DNA from 2 places in the Arthrobacter burdickii genome. Region 2 is predicted to be linked to the other one. Evidence: riboswitches for the same ligand, from Rfam matches in the RefSeq annotation. Region 2 holds a riboswitch; the other holds the start of a gene.

Region 1 (8,167 bases), on a different contig from region 2:
CATCCGGACGACGGACGGCGCGGGGCTCGGAGCACACTGATCTGCTCTCGCAGTACGGGCTGGGCATGGCCCTGGGCGAAGCGTCCCCCGTCGGGTCCATGCCGCGGCCTGCCGCTCCCGCGAACGCCCCCGCCGCCCTGCAGAACCTCGTGGCCCTGGCCGTCCAGCTCTGCAACGCCCGGTACGGCGCCATCAACGTGATCACGGAGGACGAGTTCCACCAGATCGCCGCCAAGGGACTCGAACCCCTCATGTGCGCCCGGGAGGATTCGCTGTGCGGGCAGGTCTTCAAGTACGGCCACACCGTGGTGGTCGCGGACTGCACCGAGGACCCCCGCTTCCGGTCGAATCCCTTCGTCGACGGCCGCTTCGGTGCCGTCCGGTTCTATGCCACCACCCCGCTCCTGACGCAGGACGGCGTACCGCTCGGCACCCTCTGCATCTTCGACGAGAAGCCCGGGAACCTGACCGACCAGCAGGCCGCGGGGCTCGAGACGCTGGCCGCGCAGGTCGTCGACGTCCTCGACCTCCAGCTGCGCACACGTCAGCTGGATGCCACGGTGTCCGAGCTGCAGCGCAGCAACGAACTGCTGGGCGAATTCGCCGGCCGGATCAGCCATGACCTGCGGGGACCGCTGACCAACGTCGTCGGCCTCGCGGAGCTCGCCGAGGATGAGCCGGCGCTCCAGGAAGGCCCGGCGGGCACGTACTTCAAGCGCATCGGCGCGAGCGCCCTCCGGATGTCCTCCATGGTCGAGAACCTGCTCGGCTACTCGCGCGTGGGCGGCACGGCGCACCTCGAGACCGTCTCCCTCGCCGAAGCCGTCGCGGCCGCCGTCGACGATCTGGGGCACCACGTCGACGGCGTGGAGATCACGGTCGGGGACTTCCACGGTCACGCCGACCGCGAGCAGCTCCGGGTCCTCATCCAGAACCTGGTGGCCAACGCCGTGGCCTATGCGCGTCCGGGTGTCCCGTCGGAAGTGCACATCACGGGCACCGGCATTGCGGAGTTCTGGCGCCTCGACGTCGCCGATAACGGGAAGGGCATCCCGCCCGAGGAGTACGACCGCGTGCTCGAGCCGCTGGTGCGGCTCGGACGGGAGGGCGATCCGTCCGGTACCGGGATAGGACTGGCGACGTGCGTGCGCATCGCGCAGGCGCACGGCGGGCGCCTGGGCTTCGACCAGACTCCCGGGGGCGGGCTCACCGTGCGGGTCTGGTTCGGGTCGAGCCCGGCCTGACGGCCTTCGCCGGGGCGACGCGTCATGCGCCCTCCGCCGACGCGGGTCGTCGAATATGACGCACCGGGTCACGGTCGTTTTGACCGTGTTCGATGCTGTCGCCTAGCGTTCCCAGAAGAATCAAGAGTTCCAGCCATGGGCCCTGGCCGGTTGGACAGCAACCCTCTCCCGTAGTGGGGTGCTCCAGGTGAAGATTCGGCCGCCGGGATACTCCGGACGGCAAGTACGGCGATTCCCGCGGCGCTTCTTCGAGGCCCTGCCGGAGAACGCCCGCAGCATCCAGTGAGCGAGCATGTCAGTCCAGTAGAACCACGTCCGAGCAGCCTGAGCTGTCCGTCAGTACTGCTGCGCGACTGCTGGGTGCTTCTGTCCCGATTCCCCTGCCGCTGAGCCGTCCGCTGAGCCGGTACCCGTCCGAAGGAAACAAAATATGATCAACTCCCGCAAGCTCCTGGCCGTCGCCGTCGTCCCGTTCCTCGCCTTCACTGTTGCCTGTGGCTCCTCGGAGGCCTCCGAGGGAGGCAACGAGACCGTCCGCCTGGGAGTCGTGGGTGCGAGCGACCCGGAGTGGGCCGCGTTGACCGATGCGGCCGCCGAGGAAGGCATCGACCTCGAGGTGGTCGACTTCGCCGAGTACACGCAGCCCAACCCTGCGCTCACGGAAGGCGAGCTGGACCTCAACCAGTTCCAGCACCTCGTCTACCTCGCCCGCTACAACGTCTCCAGCGGCGAGGATCTCACTCCTGTGGGATCGACCGCCATCTACCCGCTGGGTCTCTACTCCACGAAGTACAAGTCGGTGGAGGAGATCCCCGAGGGGTCGACCGTCGCCGTGCCGAACGACGAGAGCAACCTCGCGCGCGGCCTGCTCGTCCTCCAGTCCGCCGGCCTCGTCACCCTCAAGGACGGCGGCAGCGCCTTCTCCACCATCGACGACGTCGACGAGGCGGCATCCAAGGTGACCGTCACGACCCTCGAGGCATCACTGACGCCGACCTCCCTTCCGGACGTCGCCGCTGCGATCATCAACAACGACTTCGTGCAGGACGCCGGCCTGAACTTCGATGACGCCATCGCCCAGGATGACCCGACCGATCCGGCCGCCGCCGCCTACGTCAACATCTTCGCCTCGCGCGCCGGTGAGGAGAACAACGAGACCTATCAGAAGCTGGTGAGCATCTACCAGGAGAACCAGGAAGTCCTCGACGCCGTGCAGGAGACCTCGGGCGGAACCGCCGAGTTCCTGAAGGTGCCTGTGGAGGAGCTGAAGACGTCCCTCGACACCGTCGAGGAAGACACCCGCGCCCAGGGCTGATCAGCCTTCTCTTCCGCGTGTGGCCGACCGGTGATCCTGGCCGGCCACACGCATCCCTCAGCTAGGAACACGATGCCACTCATCTCACTGCGGAACGTCACGAAGAGCTTCCCCCCGGGACGCCGCGGCGAACCGCTCGTCCATGCCATCGACAACGTCAGCCTCGACATCGAGGCGGGGGAGATCTACGGCATCATCGGTTACTCGGGGGCAGGGAAGAGTACCCTCGTCCGTCTGATCAACGCCCTCGAGAAGGCGACCAGCGGCGACATCATCGTCGACGGGCACCAAGTCACGAACGTCCCGGACCGCCAGCTGCGCACACTGCGCCTGGACATCGGCATGATCTTCCAGCAGTTCAACCTCTTCAGCGCCAAGACGGTCTGGAACAACGTGGCCTACCCCCTGCGGGTCGCGGGCAGGACCAGGGACGAGATCCAGGCCCGCGTGACCGAACTCCTCGACTTCGTGGGACTCGCGGACAAGGCATCGAACTACCCGGAACAGCTCTCCGGCGGCCAGAAGCAACGCGTCGGCATCGCCCGCGCCCTGGCGACCTCACCCAAGATCCTCCTCGCGGACGAGGCCACCTCGGCACTCGATCCCGAGACCACCCACGAAGTACTCCGCCTCCTGCGCCGGGTCAATGAGGAACTCGGCATCACCATCGTGGTGATCACGCATGAGATGGACGTCATCCAGACGCTTGCGACCAAGGTGGCCGTCATGGACAGCGGACGGATCGTGGAGCAGGGCGATGTCTTCGACGTGTTCTCCAACCCCCGTGAAGCATCGTCGCAACGGTTCGTCTCCACCGTGGTCCGCGGCATCCCCGCACCTGATGAACTGGCAGCACTGCGGGAGAGGCACCGAGGACGGATCGTCACCTTCTCCTTCCGCGACGGCGACTCGTCGCAGGCATCCGTGTTCCTCGAACTGGCCGCTGCCGGCATCGAGTTCGAACTGATCTACGGCGGCATCAACGACATCCGGGGCCGCGCCTTCGGGCACCTCACCCTCGCGCTCACCGGGGCGGACAGCGTCATCGACACGACCCTGCACCACATGGCCGGCCGTATCACCGTGAAGGAACTCGCCTGATGGAAGACCTCATTCCCCTGACACCCCAGCTGTGGGAAGCCACCTACGAGACCCTGTACATCGTGGGCCTCAGTCTCCTCTTCGGAGGCCTCGGAGGGCTCCTGCTGGGCATCGGTCTCTACACCACCCGGGCCGGCAGCATCCTCGGCAACCGGGCCGTGTTCGGCACCCTGAACATCATCGTGAACATCTTCCGGCCGATCCCGTTCATCATCTTCCTCGCCGCAGCTCAACCCCTCGCCCGCGCCGTCACGGGAACCGGCATCGGCAACAGTGCCATCATCTTCACCCTGTCCCTCGCGGCAGCATTCGGCATCAGCCGCATCGTCGAGCAGAACCTGCTGACCGTCCAGCCCGGGGTCATCGAGGCTGCGCGCTCGGTCGGCGCAGGACGACTGCGCATCATCCTGACGATCCTCATCCCCGAGGCTCTCGGCCCACTGATCCTCGGATTCACCTTCATCTTCGTAGCCCTCGTCGACATGTCGGCCGTGGCCGGATACGTCGGCGGCGGCGGCCTCGGTAACTTCGCGATCCAGTACGGCTACCGGCAGTTCAACCCCGTCGTCACCTGGGCGGCGGTCATCGTGATCATCCTGCTCGTCCAGGCCGTCCAGCTGCTCGGCAACGTCCTGGCACGCAAGGTCCTCCGCCGCTAGCCCGTTCGGATCCGGCCTCGAACGGCCGACGCCGGATGACCGACGCTGGATGGCGCGACCATCCGCCGGCCCGCTCGGTCATCCGGGCGGGCCTTCCGCGTTGTTCATCGTGCGCGGTTGGCGGCTGACCTGCCGAGCGGCAGGAGGAAGCCGGCCGCTACCAGCCAGAGGAGCCCGCCGAACCGCCCGATGGGAAGCAGGAACTGGACCGGCTCGATGGTCATCGAGAGGAAGCTCAGTTCGGACAGCGCAGCGATCACGAGGCCCGCCCATGCGAGCCACCGCGGCAGGAGCCCGAGGACGAGCGCCGGGACGGCGATGCCTGCGACGAGGAGCCCCAGGCCGACCACGTATCCCACCCCGCCGGCGATGAATGCGAGCAACGACAGCGCATGGGTGAGGGGGACATCGGTGGTGATCTCCGGGCGGCTGAGCACCCAGCTCACGAACGCCGAGAGCATGAGGAAACCAGCTGCCGTGATGCCGCCGAACAGTCCTATGCCCGGTCCGGCGACCCGGACGCCGAGGCGCAGCTGCCGGGCGTAGACGGTGGCCGCGTAGATGCCCAGCGGCACAGCTGATCCGAACTGCATCATGCTCGCGAGCCGCACGGCTCCGGGGTTCTCCTGGAAGTACGCGGCGACCTGCGTCGACGTGGAGAACGGAGAGACGAACGGATGGCCGCCGGTGAGGATCGTGCTCATCACCAGGCCCCCGAGGGTGAGGCCGAGGCTCACCACCGCCAGGATGCCCAGCGGGGGCCCGCCGGAACTGGCAGTGCGGCTGGTGCGAGGAAGGGCGGTATCAGTCATGATCACTCCTCGGAAGAGGTGTATTACAAAAAGAATGATTCGCCGGTTGAATCATTCTGTCAAGGAGTAATCTGGTTCCATGGACTCCGCCAGCTCGCAGCCGAAGCGCACTGCTTTCCTGCTCTCACAGCTCGGGGCCCTGGCATCGTCGCGCTTCGCCGAGCGCACGCGGGAGATCGGCCTCACGCCGACGGAGGCGGGCGTGCTTCGTCTGGTCGGTAGGTCGCCGGGGCTGAGCCAGCGGGTCCTGGCCGACCGGCTGGGGGCCGTTCCCAGCCGCGTGGTGTCGCTCATCGACTCGCTGCAGGCACGCGGTCTGGTCGAGCGGGAGCGCAGCAGGGCCGACCGCCGCAATCACGAACTCCGCTTGACTCCGGAGGGTGGCGAGGTGCTGCGCCGGCTGCGCGAGATCGCCGAAGCGCACGAGGCCGAATTCGTCGCTCCACTTACCGGCGAGCAGTCTGCCCAGCTCGGACACCTGCTCGCCCAGCTCGCGGGCGCCAACACCCTCGACCCGGACCTCCATGGAGATCCGGGTCGAGGGGATGGCGACGGGGGCTCGATCCGGTCGACCCACCGCCCTTGATCGATGGCGGGTCGACCGGCCCGGTGTGCCCTTTCGCAGGGACTAATTGCCGCCGGGCTGGATCCCATCCTCGATCCAGGGGTAGCCAGTCGCCAGGGGTGCGCCGTCGTCGTGCTGGGAGAGCCATGCGACAGCGGCAGCGTGGTAGCGGTGGAAACCCTTGTAGTCAGCGAGTTCGGGGTCGAGGGATGCGAGGGCTCGATGCAGTCGTTTGGCCCAGTCGGGAGCATGGTCTACCAGCTCGGCCAGGCTGACGAGGTACGTGCGGACCGGGAACACCATGCCGTTGGACCGGGGGAGGCGATGCAGGGGCTGCAGCTCGATGCGCAGGTACACCATCTCTCCTGCGTTCTCGGGGGTGACTGTCGCCCGGTCCGGCGCCCACTCCGGGAGTGTCTCCACCGAGGTCTCGAGTCGCGGGTGGACGGTGAGGGACCAGTTGACCCGCCGGACGGGATGACCGGGCTTCATGCGGAGCAGGAACTTCAGCGCCCTGTCCAGGATCCCCATCTCGTGCAGTTTCGGCACGGGACCGTGGAACTCGGCGAAGTTCATGCCCATGTTGAACTGGAGGGAGTAGTCCGCGCGCTGGGTCGTCATACCGGCACCGATGACCAGCGTGTTGTCCTTCTCCTCGAGGACGACGAACTCGCCCTGCGCCTGTCGCGTCGCGTACTCCATGGGGTCCATCGGCAGGGTGGTCGGATCGCCGAAGGTGAACACGTCGTCGATGCCGAGCGGCCGGTTCTGCCACCGCCACTCGTTCCCGTTCTTTAGGAGCGTGAAGTGTTCCGGGAAGTCCCTGGCGTACGACTCGAAGATGAGTTCCAGGAGGTCCCACTGTGCTTCCATCATGTGCGGGAGCGCGATGTAGTGGACTCCCGGCATCTCCCTGAGCATCTGGGCGCGGTGCGCGCACTCCGACACGTAGTGCTCATCGATGTCGAAGGCGGCCATCAGGGCACCGTCGCCTGCCGGGACGTGGGGTTCGAGGTTCATCGAGTACATGTACTCGTCGTCCGGGAACGGGAAGGGAAGGCGCCGCACGGCCTCGCGGGAGTTCCGGAAGAGGTACTCGCCCTCCGGTGTGTAGGTCTCGATCGGCGTGGATTCGACTGACTCGGGGGTCGCGGTCATGGAGGTTTCCTTAGGCATTGATGACGAGTTTCGTACAGGTGGCCCGCGAGACACAGGGCATGATGAGCTTGTTGGTGCACCGCTCCGACTCGGTCAGCCAGTCGTCCCGGTGGTCGATGGTGCCTTCGAGTTCCAGGACTTCGATCTCGCACTCGCCGCAGGCGCCTCCCCGGCAGAGGTAGGGCAGTTTGTGGCCCGCCTCCTCGGCGGCCTCCAGCAGCGACTGTTCGGGGGACACCTCGATGACCGCCCCGGACCGCGCAAGGGTGACGGAGAACGGATCTCCCGTCGATCCCAGGTCCTCGAACCGTTCGAAGTGGATGTTCGAGTCCGACCAGCCGAGGGTGTGAGCGGCGCCGATGACGTCGTCGACCATCCGCGTGGGCCCGCAGACATAGGTGTGCGTTCCGAGCGGCCGTCCGGCCAGGATGTCGGACGCGACCAGCCTCGAACCGTCGCCGTCCCCGTACACCCTCACTGCGTCGCCATAGCGCTGCTGGAGCTCACGGCCGAGGGCTGCATGCTCCGGGCCGCGAACAGCCAGGTGGAGTTCGAACGAGCTTCCCTTGAGGCTCAGTTCGTCCAGTTGCGAAAAGATCGGAGTGACACCGACGCCGCCGGCGATGAAGAGGTGATGGCGGGCGTGTTTGGAGATGGGGAAGAGGTTCGCCGGGATGGTGGCACCGAGCAGGTCGCCCTCGCGCACGTTCTCGTGCATCGCGATCGACCCGCGGTTCCCGCCCTCCACCCTGCGGACAGCGATCTGGTATTCGCTGGTGTCGTAGGGCGAACTCATAAGAGAGTACGCGTTCCGTCGTGTCCCTCCCTCGCACGGGATCAGGACCGCGATGTGGCTGCCCCCCGAGAAAGGGGGAAGCCACGATCCGTCGGCCGCGGTGAACGTGTACCGGTTGATCTCGGGCGTTACCGCCTCGACACGCTTCACCCTGAGTTGCAGGGCTCCGTGGTGCGCCTCGCTCATGTGTCCAACTCCTCGTTGTCCGGTAGTTCGCCGGGTACTTCGCCGTCCGCCTTGACTCCCTGGAACGCGGCGAGCCGTCCCGAGTAGTGGTCCCGGACGATCAGGTGGCGTTCGCACCCGGGGCATTGGAATACCCGCTTCGTCACGTTCTCGGAATAGTGGCTGCAGTGCGCGCACCACACCCGCCGAACGAAGGAACCCGCATGTTCACGCAGTACCTCATCCCGGTTCATGCCGTAGGACGTGGCAACCTGCATGGAGGTTCCGATGAATCCCTCCGACCCGGCAAGGTACAGGCGGGTTCCCATCCTTGCTGTCGCGAGAAGCGCGT
Region 2 (8,167 bases):
GGCCCGCGACGATCCTGCGCACCTTCGTGACGAGGTACGCGCGCGGCTGACCTCTGTCGGCGCCCTGTCCGTCGTCCGGTCCGGCCTGGCGGGCGCGGTTGCCGGGGTGCCGGTCCGGTGCGTCCTGGCCCTGGCCTTACACGGGTTCCCGGGCGCCCTGTCCTGCGTCGGTGCTGGGCGGTACTGTCGGGGGACAGGCCGCGCAGGGCGATCAGAAGAGGTAGCTGCCATCGGATCCAGCACGAGCACTCCACGGGCGGGCCGCACGGTTCCCGTCATCCCCGCTCCGGGCGAGAAGCGCCACCACCAGGTGCTCATCATCGGCGGAGGCAACGCCGGCGTGTCACTCGCCGGGCGTCTGAAGCGATATCGGCTGAAGGACATCGCCGTCATCGAGCCCCGGAGCCGGCACCTCTACCAGCCACTCTTCTCGCACATCGCGGGTGGCACGGCGGACGCGTTCGAGGCGGTGCGTCTGCAGTCGGCCGTGATGCCTCGGGGGATCACCTGGATCCAGGACAAGGCCACCGATGTCAGCACCGAGTCCAACACGGTGCTGCTCGAGTCCGGATCAGCCGTCACCTACGACCACCTCGTCGTATGCCCGGGGATCCAGAATGACTGGACGTCTATTCCGGGTCTCAAGGAGGCCATGGAGGGGCCGTACGGGGGCTCGAACTACGAGTACGAACTCGCTCCCAAGGCCTGGAAGCTCTTCCGGGACCTGACAAGTGGCACGGTGGTCTTCACGCAGCCGCCCGGGCCGGCCTCGTGCGACGGTGCCGCGCAGAAACCCATGTACCTCGCGTGCGACTACTGGCGGCGCCAGGGCGTCCTGAAGGACATCCGGGTGGTCCTCGCCGTCTCCACGCCCACGATCTTCGGCATGGAGATCATCGACGAGGAACTCAACCGGAAGATCGACGAGTACGGGATCGAGGTGCACTACAGCACCCAGCTCGAGTCCGTGGATCCGGAGGCCTGCACGGTGGTGCTTCGGCGTACCACCGATGACACCACGGAGACCATCGGCTATGACGTCCTCCATGCCGTGCCGCCGCAGTCCGCGCCGGAGTGGCTGAAGAGTACTGACCTTCCGGCGCCCGGGAACCGCGGAGGCTTCGTCGAGGTGGACCCCGTCATGCTGCGGCATACGCGGTTCCCCGCCATCTGGTCCCTGGGGGATGCCGCCTCGACGCTCAACTCCAAATCGGGAGCGGCGCTGCGCATGCAGACGAAGGTGCTCGCCAAGAACCTCAAGGCCGTTCTCAAGGGGAAGAAACCCACCTCGAAGTACAACCATTATTCGGCGTGCCCCTTCGTGGTCAGCCGGAAGACGGTCGTGTTCTCCGAGTTCGACGACAAGTACTCGCCGATGCCCACCGTACCGGGCTGGAAGAACCTGGCCCGCGAGCGCAGGTCGACGTTCATCGTGGAGCGCATCGTGCTGCCGAAGGTGTACTGGAACCTCATCCTGAAGGGCCGGGCCTGAGTAAAGCGTCCCGACAAGGGGCCTGAGCAGGAGGCGGGGGTTCCTTTCTCCTTGTACCTACGCGCCTGCAGGCCTATGATTGCATTATCAATCAATTGGTTGATCAATGAGGAGGTGGATCATGCGGGACGATGATCTCGATGCCGCTTTCTCGGCGCTCGCTGACCCCGCACGCAGGGCCATCATCGCGCGGCTCTCGCGTAGCTCGGCCACCGTCAACGAACTGGCGGAACCCTTCGCCATGACCAAGCAGGCAGTCTCCAAGCACATCCAGGTGCTCGAGCAGGCCGGCCTGATCACCCGCACGCGGGACGGCCAGCGCCGTCCCTGCCACCTCGATCCCGCCGCGCTCGAAGCTCTGACGGGCTGGATCGACACCTACCGCCTGGAAGCCGAACGGCAATTCCGCAGGCTCGACGGCGTGCTCGCAACCCTGCAGGACCAGTCCAAGGAACAGTCATGAAAAATCCCACCATCATCACGGCGGAACCAGGCCAGCCCTTCCTCGACATCATCCGTGAGCTCGACGCCCCGCGGGACGTCGTCTTCCGGGCGCTCACGGAGCCGGACCTCGTGCGCCAGTGGCTCGGTCCGCGCCGTATGGTCATGGAGATCCTCGAATTCGACGCGGTGACGGGAGGTGCGTACTCCTATATCCATCGCGACGGCGAGGGCAACGCCTACGGTTTCCGTGGGATCTTCCATACCGTTCTCGCGCCGGAGCGAGTCATCCAGACATTCGAGTTCGACGGCGCGCCACACTCTGTCAGCATCGAGAGCATGGTCCTCGAGGAACTCGACGGCGGTAGGACCCGTTGCTCGGCCCGATCAGCATTCCTTACCGTCGAGGCCAGGGACGCGATGATCGTCGACGGCATGGAGAAGGGCGTGAACGAAGGGTACGAGCGCCTCGACGATGTGCTCTCCTCGCTGTCCCTGGCCGGTTGACACTCCGCGATCCGGGGCGGACTGCGGCCCTTGTCCAGGCCGGAGCCGCCCCGTAGCATCCGGTCATGGAGATCATCGAGTACCACCCGCGGCGGGACCAGCTCGTGTACACCTTCGGGGGCAGCGCTCCCGTGATGACGGTCCAGCCGGGTACAGCGCTGAAGCTCTGGACGGAGGATGCCTTCAACAACGCGCTGACCTCCGTCGATGACGTGTCCGGCGAGAAGGTGGACATGAACTTCATCAATCCCCAGACCGGCCCGTTCTATGTGGAGGGCGCAGAACCGGGGGACACTCTCGCCCTGCACATCGTGGACCTCGCACCGGCCCGCTCCTACGGGTCGTCCGCCACCATCCCGTTCTTCGGGGGCCTGACCAGCACGGAGCGCACTGCGACCCTGCAGGAGCCGCTGCCGGACATCACCTGGATCTACCATGTCGACACCGAGCGGCGGACGGTCGGCTTCCAGTCTCGGCTGGGCGACTTCGAGGTCGCACTACCGCTCGAGCCGATGCTCGGCACCGTGGGGGTCGCTCCGCCCGGCGGCGAGGTGCGATCCTCCCTGGTGCCGGAACGGTTCGGCGGCAACATGGATGCGCCCGACGTGAAACCGGGCACCACCGTCTACCTCGGCGTCAACGTGGAGGGCGCCCTGTTCTCCGTCGGGGACGGGCACTACCGTCAGGGCGAGGGTGAGGCGTGCGGCACCGCTGTCGAAGGTGCCATGCACTCGACGATCATCGTCGAGCTCATCAAGGGTGGCGCTCCCGCCTGGCCGCGGCTCGAGACCGACTACCACTGGATGGCGGTCGGGTCCTCACGCCCCATGGAGGACTCGTGGCGCATCGGCCAGCTGGAGATGGTGCGGTGGTTCGGCGATCTCTTCGGGCTCCACCAGCTCGACGCCTACCAGCTCCTGACCCAGACAGCCCTCGCGCCGATTGCCAACGCCGTCGACGTCAACTACAGCGTGGTGGTCAAGGCGCCCAAGGCCCTCTTTCCTGCAGTCGATGCCTATGGCGGACTCCATGCCCACCTCCGCCGGCAGGGCGCCGAGCTTCGCTGATCTCACCCGGGGCTCCGCCGGCAGGGCGCCGAGCTTCCCCCGACCACAGGCTTGGCCACCGGCCCGACCACCGACCCTTACCGAAGGACATCCATGGACCTGCACCTCGACGGCACCACCGCCCTCGTGACCGGCGGCACGAAGGGTATCGGCCGCGCCATCGTCGAGTCGTTCGCGCGGGAAGGGGTGAATGTGGCCTTCTGCGCGCGGAATGCCGCAGAGGTGGCGGCGACCGAAGCAGCCTTCGCCTCGTCCCCAGTGCGGGTCGCGGGGTACGTCCTCGACGTCGGCGACGGTCTTGCTGTCGCGGCTTGGGTGCAGACCGTGGCGATGGAGTTCGGTGGCATCGACGCTGTGGTCAGTAACGTCAGCGCCCTGGCCATGGAGGACACCGAGGAGAACTGGGAGGCGAGCCTGCGCGTGGACCTGATGGGGACGGTGCGCCTCGTGAAGGCGTCGCTCCCGCACCTCGCTCGGAGTTCGACGCCGTCCATCACCGCGATCTCCAGCGTCTCCGGGCGCGAGGTGGACTTCGCCTCGGGCCCCTACGGGACCGTGAAGTCGGCGCTTATCGCCTACATGGCGGGGCTGGCCTTCCAACTCGCGGAGCAGGGTATCCGGGCCAACACCGTCTCGCCGGGCAATACCTACCACGAGGGCGGAGTCTGGGAGGGCATCGAGGGCGGGAACCCGGAGCTGTTCTCCACGGCGATGGGCCTCAACCCGACCGGCCGCATGGGCACACCGCAGGAGGTAGCGGACGCCGTCGTCTTCCTTGCCAGCCCGCGGTCCAGCCGCACCACGGGAGCCAACCTCCTGATCGACGGCGGCCTCACCCGCGGTATCCAGTTCTAGGAGCGACGTCCAGCGACGTCCCGCCACGTCCGGCGACCGCAGGGGCGCCGTCGTACCTCGCGGAAGGCGCGCAGACGACGGCGGCTATCGCCGGGACCCCGGAAGCTGCAGGGCAGGCGCGCCGGGCGGCCGAGGTGCTCATCGACGCGGCGCTGGGTGAAGGGGCCCTACGCGCGAGCTAGCCCACCAGGTCCTGGTACTCGGGGTGATCCTCGATGAAGGCCGCCACGAACTCGCACTGCGGCACCACGGTGAGGTGCTGCGCGCGTGCGTCGTCGAGGGCGAACCGGATCAGGGTGCTGCCGATGCCATGGCCCTCGACCTCTTCGTCGACCACCGTGTGCGTGAAGACGATGGTGTCACCGGACCGTTCGTACGCCGCCATGCCTGCAGGGTCGCCGTCGAGGTTCGCGATGTAGCGGCTCTTCGCCTCGTTGTTCGTGACCTGGATCCCGCTGTTCTCGGAGCTCATGCTGTCACCTTCGCATTGACCATGAGAACGGGTCAACGAGCCGTCCCCGCGGTCCGGTGCTAGTCGCGCGAAGCCGGTCGCGTAGCGTGCCCGGCTGTGCTGCCGTCGAGCAGCCAGGCGAGCGCTTCGGTCTCGGAGCAGAAATAGCGCGTGACGGTGGGGGAGCGGTGGGAGAACGCCGACATCACCTCGTCGACGGCGTCCTCACCCACGACGGCGACTCTCGAGAACCCGCGGTAGGCAGCCATTCCCACGCGTGCTTCAGGGGTGATCCCGGTGATGCCATGCATGTGGACCAGGAGCGGCAGTGCGGTGGGACCGTGGAATTCTGCCAGGGCGCGGGCGGCGGCAACGGCATGCGCATGGGTGATCTCGACGCCGCGCTTCCACCGAAGCCTCAGGATTCCCCTGTCGAGGTGCGCACTGAATGGGTCCATCGAGGTCCTTTACCGAGGGTAGAAGCAGTAGCTTGACAGCGTAGCAAGGTGGACTGGCTGGTTCAGCCTCCTTGTCGGTTTTCCGACTCCACCTGAGCGCTTCGGGCTCCCAGGGCGATGCGGGCTGTAGCGTCTGATCCATGACACTGAGCATTCTGGTGACCGGCGCGAGCCGCGGGATCGGCGCCGCCATCGCCCATGAGCTAGCCGGACGGGGACATCGCATCGCCGTGCATGCGGGACGCGATGCGGCGGCGGCCCTGGTGGTTCGTGACGCACTGCCCGGTACCGGTCACGCCGTCGTAGTCGGCGATGTCGCCGATCCGGAGGAGTGCGTACGGATCGTCGATGAAACCGTGCGGGAACTCGGCGGGGTCGACGTCCTCGTGAACAATGCAGGGATTTTTGAGGCGCATCCTGTTGTCCGGGCATCCTTCGACGACTGGCAGCATGCCTGGCGCCGCACTCTCGCCGTCAACCTGCTGGGGCCGGCGAACCTGGCCTGGCTCGTGGCGCGCCACCTCCTGGATCGGCCAGCCGGTCCCGAGGGCGGTCGGTTGATCAGTGTGGGCTCCCGCGGCGCCTACCGAGGCGAACCCCTGACCCCTGCCTACGGGGCGAGTAAGGCTGCGCTCCATTCGATGACCCAGTCGCTGGCCGTTGCGCTCGCGCCCTCCGGCATTCTCTCTGCGGCGGTCGCACCGGGTTTCGTCGAGACGGACATGGGACGGTCGGTGCTCGACAGCCCGGAGGGTGACGCGGTCCGGGCACAGAGTCCGTTCAACCGCGTGGCGACGCCGGAGGAGGTGGCGCAGACCGTGGCATGGCTTGCCACGGATGCTCCGCTCTGGGTCAGCGGCACCGTGGTCGACGTGAACGGTGCGTCCTACCTCCGCTGACGGATTGCTGATCGTGAGGCATGGCTGATCGTGACGCACTGTGACGGGTGCTTGTGGACGCCGGCGAGGGCGGGCACCTAGGCTCATCACCAGAATCAAGAGCTCCAACGTCAAACCCTGGTTTGTTGGACGGCAACCCTCTCGCTGTAGCGGGGTGCCCCAGGTGAGGATTCGGCCCGGCATGCATCATGCGGGCAAGTATGGCGCTTCCTCCACGGCAGTGCCCTGACATGAGGATTTTTTCATGCCCGCATCACCGCGCCATATCCGCTTCAATGCCTTCGACATGAACTGCGTGGGCCACCAGTCGCCTGGCCTGTGGCGGCACCCGGACGATCAGTCGTGGCGCTACAAGGACCTGCGCTACTGGGCCGACCTCGCGAAGACGCTGGAGAAGGGACTGTTCGACGGCATCTTCATCGCCGACGTCCTCGGCACCTACGACGTCTACGGCGGTTCCAACGAGGCCACGCTGCGCCAGGGGACGCAGACCCCGGTCAACGATCCGTTCCTGCTCGTCTCCGCCATGGCCCTTGTCACGGAGCACCTCGGCTTCGGTGTCACGGCGGGCACGGCCTACGAGCACCCCTACCCGTTCGCACGCCGGCTCTCCACGCTCGACCACCTCACCAATGGCAGGGTCGGCTGGAACGTGGTCACGGGTTACCTGCCCTCCGCCGCGCGGAATATGGGCAACGAGGACCAGCTCGAGCACGACGAACGCTACAACCACGCGGACGAGTACCTCGAGGTGCTTTACAAGCTGCTCGAGGGGTCCTGGGAGGACGACGCGGTGATCCGGGACCGCGAGACCGGGGTCTTCACCGACCCGGCCAAGGTCCACGACATCAACCATGACGGCACGTACTTCACAGTTCCGGGGATCCACCTCAGCGAGCCCTCGCTGCAGCGCACGCCCGTGATCTACCAGGCCGGTGCCTCATCACGCGGGATCGCCTTTGCTGCGGGGAACGCCGAGGCGGTCTTCGTCGGTGCACCCACCAAAGCGATCCTCAAGGACGCCGTGAAGAAGATCCGCGACGCGGTCGAGGCCGAAGGACGCGACCGCTACTCCGTGCGGATCTACACCATGCTCACTGTCATCACGGACGAGACGGAGGAGAAGGCCCAGGCCAAGCACGCCGAGTACCAGCAGTACGTCAGCTACGAAGGAGCCCTCGTGCTGCTGTCGGGCTGGCTGGGCATCGATCTCAGCGTCTACGACCCCGACGAGCCCATCGGCAATGTGAAATCGAACGCCATTCAGTCCGCCGTCGCGAACTTCCAGAAGGTGAACGACGACGGCGAACCCTGGACCGTGCGCGACATCGCCGAGTGGGCAGGTATCGGGGGGCTTGGTCCGCGCATCATCGGGTCCGGGGCGCAGGTCGCCGACGAGCTCCAGGCCTGGGTCGAGGAGACCGACGTCGACGGCTTCAACCTGGCGTACGCCATCACACCTGGATCCTTCGAGGACGTCATCCAGTACGTGGTTCCCGAGCTCCAGAAGCGCGGTGCCTATCCGACGGAATACGTCGAGGGAACCCTGCGCAACAAGCTGTTCGGCAAGGGTGACCGCCTGCCCGAGGAGCACCGCGGAGCGCGATTCCGGCTCGAGTCCGTCCGCCCCTGACGCCCCACTGACCTGACGCGGACCGCCGGGGTTCCCGGCGGCCGAACCCGCAGCACCGTCCATCCCTTCCCTGCTGCCCACCCATTCGACGCTTCCCACCCGCATCCTGCCCAAGGAATCCCATGATCTCGCTTCGACAACTGACCAAGACCTACGGTCGCGGGCACGCTGCCGTCACCGTACTCGACCACCTCGATTTCGAGGTGCCCACCGGCCGCATCGCCGCTGTCGTCGGTCCGAGCGGTGCAGGCAAGAGCACCCTCGCCCAGTGCATCAACCTGCTTGAACGTCCGACGTCGGGCGCCGTCGTCGTCAATGGAGAGGAACTCTCGGGCCTGCCGGAGAAGCGTCTGCGCGAGGCGCG

The links. A riboswitch is a leader RNA that binds a small molecule or an ion and turns the genes downstream of it on or off. The one in region 2 is predicted to bind S-adenosylmethionine.
Region 1: it holds a riboswitch for S-adenosylmethionine, as region 2 does, so the genes downstream of both, P5G52_RS04010 (MetQ/NlpA family ABC transporter substrate-binding protein) here and P5G52_RS15445 (LLM class flavin-dependent oxidoreductase) in region 2, are expected to answer to the same signal.

Annotation. Positions count from the first base shown of each region.
Region 1 covers NZ_JAROCG010000001.1:863,434-871,600, forward strand. Annotated here, with positions in the region: gene P5G52_RS04005 (GAF domain-containing sensor histidine kinase) at 1-1,244, shown strand, start outside; SAM riboswitch class IV at 1,363-1,476, shown strand; gene P5G52_RS04010 (MetQ/NlpA family ABC transporter substrate-binding protein) at 1,675-2,559, shown strand; gene P5G52_RS04015 (methionine ABC transporter ATP-binding protein) at 2,632-3,660, shown strand; gene P5G52_RS04020 (methionine ABC transporter permease) at 3,660-4,319, shown strand; gene P5G52_RS04025 (hypothetical protein) at 4,424-5,131, opposite strand; gene P5G52_RS04030 (MarR family winged helix-turn-helix transcriptional regulator) at 5,211-5,717, shown strand; gene P5G52_RS04035 (heme-dependent oxidative N-demethylase family protein) at 5,760-6,854, opposite strand; gene P5G52_RS04040 (PDR/VanB family oxidoreductase) at 6,865-7,836, opposite strand; gene P5G52_RS04045 (dimethylamine monooxygenase subunit DmmA family protein) at 7,833-8,167, opposite strand, start outside.
Region 2 covers NZ_JAROCG010000002.1:162,904-171,070, forward strand. Annotated here, with positions in the region: gene P5G52_RS15400 (glutamine amidotransferase) at 1-50, shown strand, start outside; gene P5G52_RS15405 (NAD(P)/FAD-dependent oxidoreductase) at 311-1,492, shown strand; gene P5G52_RS15410 (ArsR/SmtB family transcription factor) at 1,614-1,955, shown strand; gene P5G52_RS15415 (SRPBCC family protein) at 1,952-2,440, shown strand; gene P5G52_RS15420 (acetamidase/formamidase family protein) at 2,506-3,507, shown strand; gene P5G52_RS15425 (SDR family NAD(P)-dependent oxidoreductase) at 3,601-4,362, shown strand; gene P5G52_RS15430 (GNAT family N-acetyltransferase) at 4,541-4,834, opposite strand; gene P5G52_RS15435 (SpoIIAA family protein) at 4,894-5,271, opposite strand; gene P5G52_RS15440 (SDR family NAD(P)-dependent oxidoreductase) at 5,412-6,170, shown strand; SAM riboswitch class IV at 6,264-6,377, shown strand; gene P5G52_RS15445 (LLM class flavin-dependent oxidoreductase) at 6,415-7,803, shown strand; gene P5G52_RS15450 (methionine ABC transporter ATP-binding protein) at 7,926-8,167, shown strand, end outside.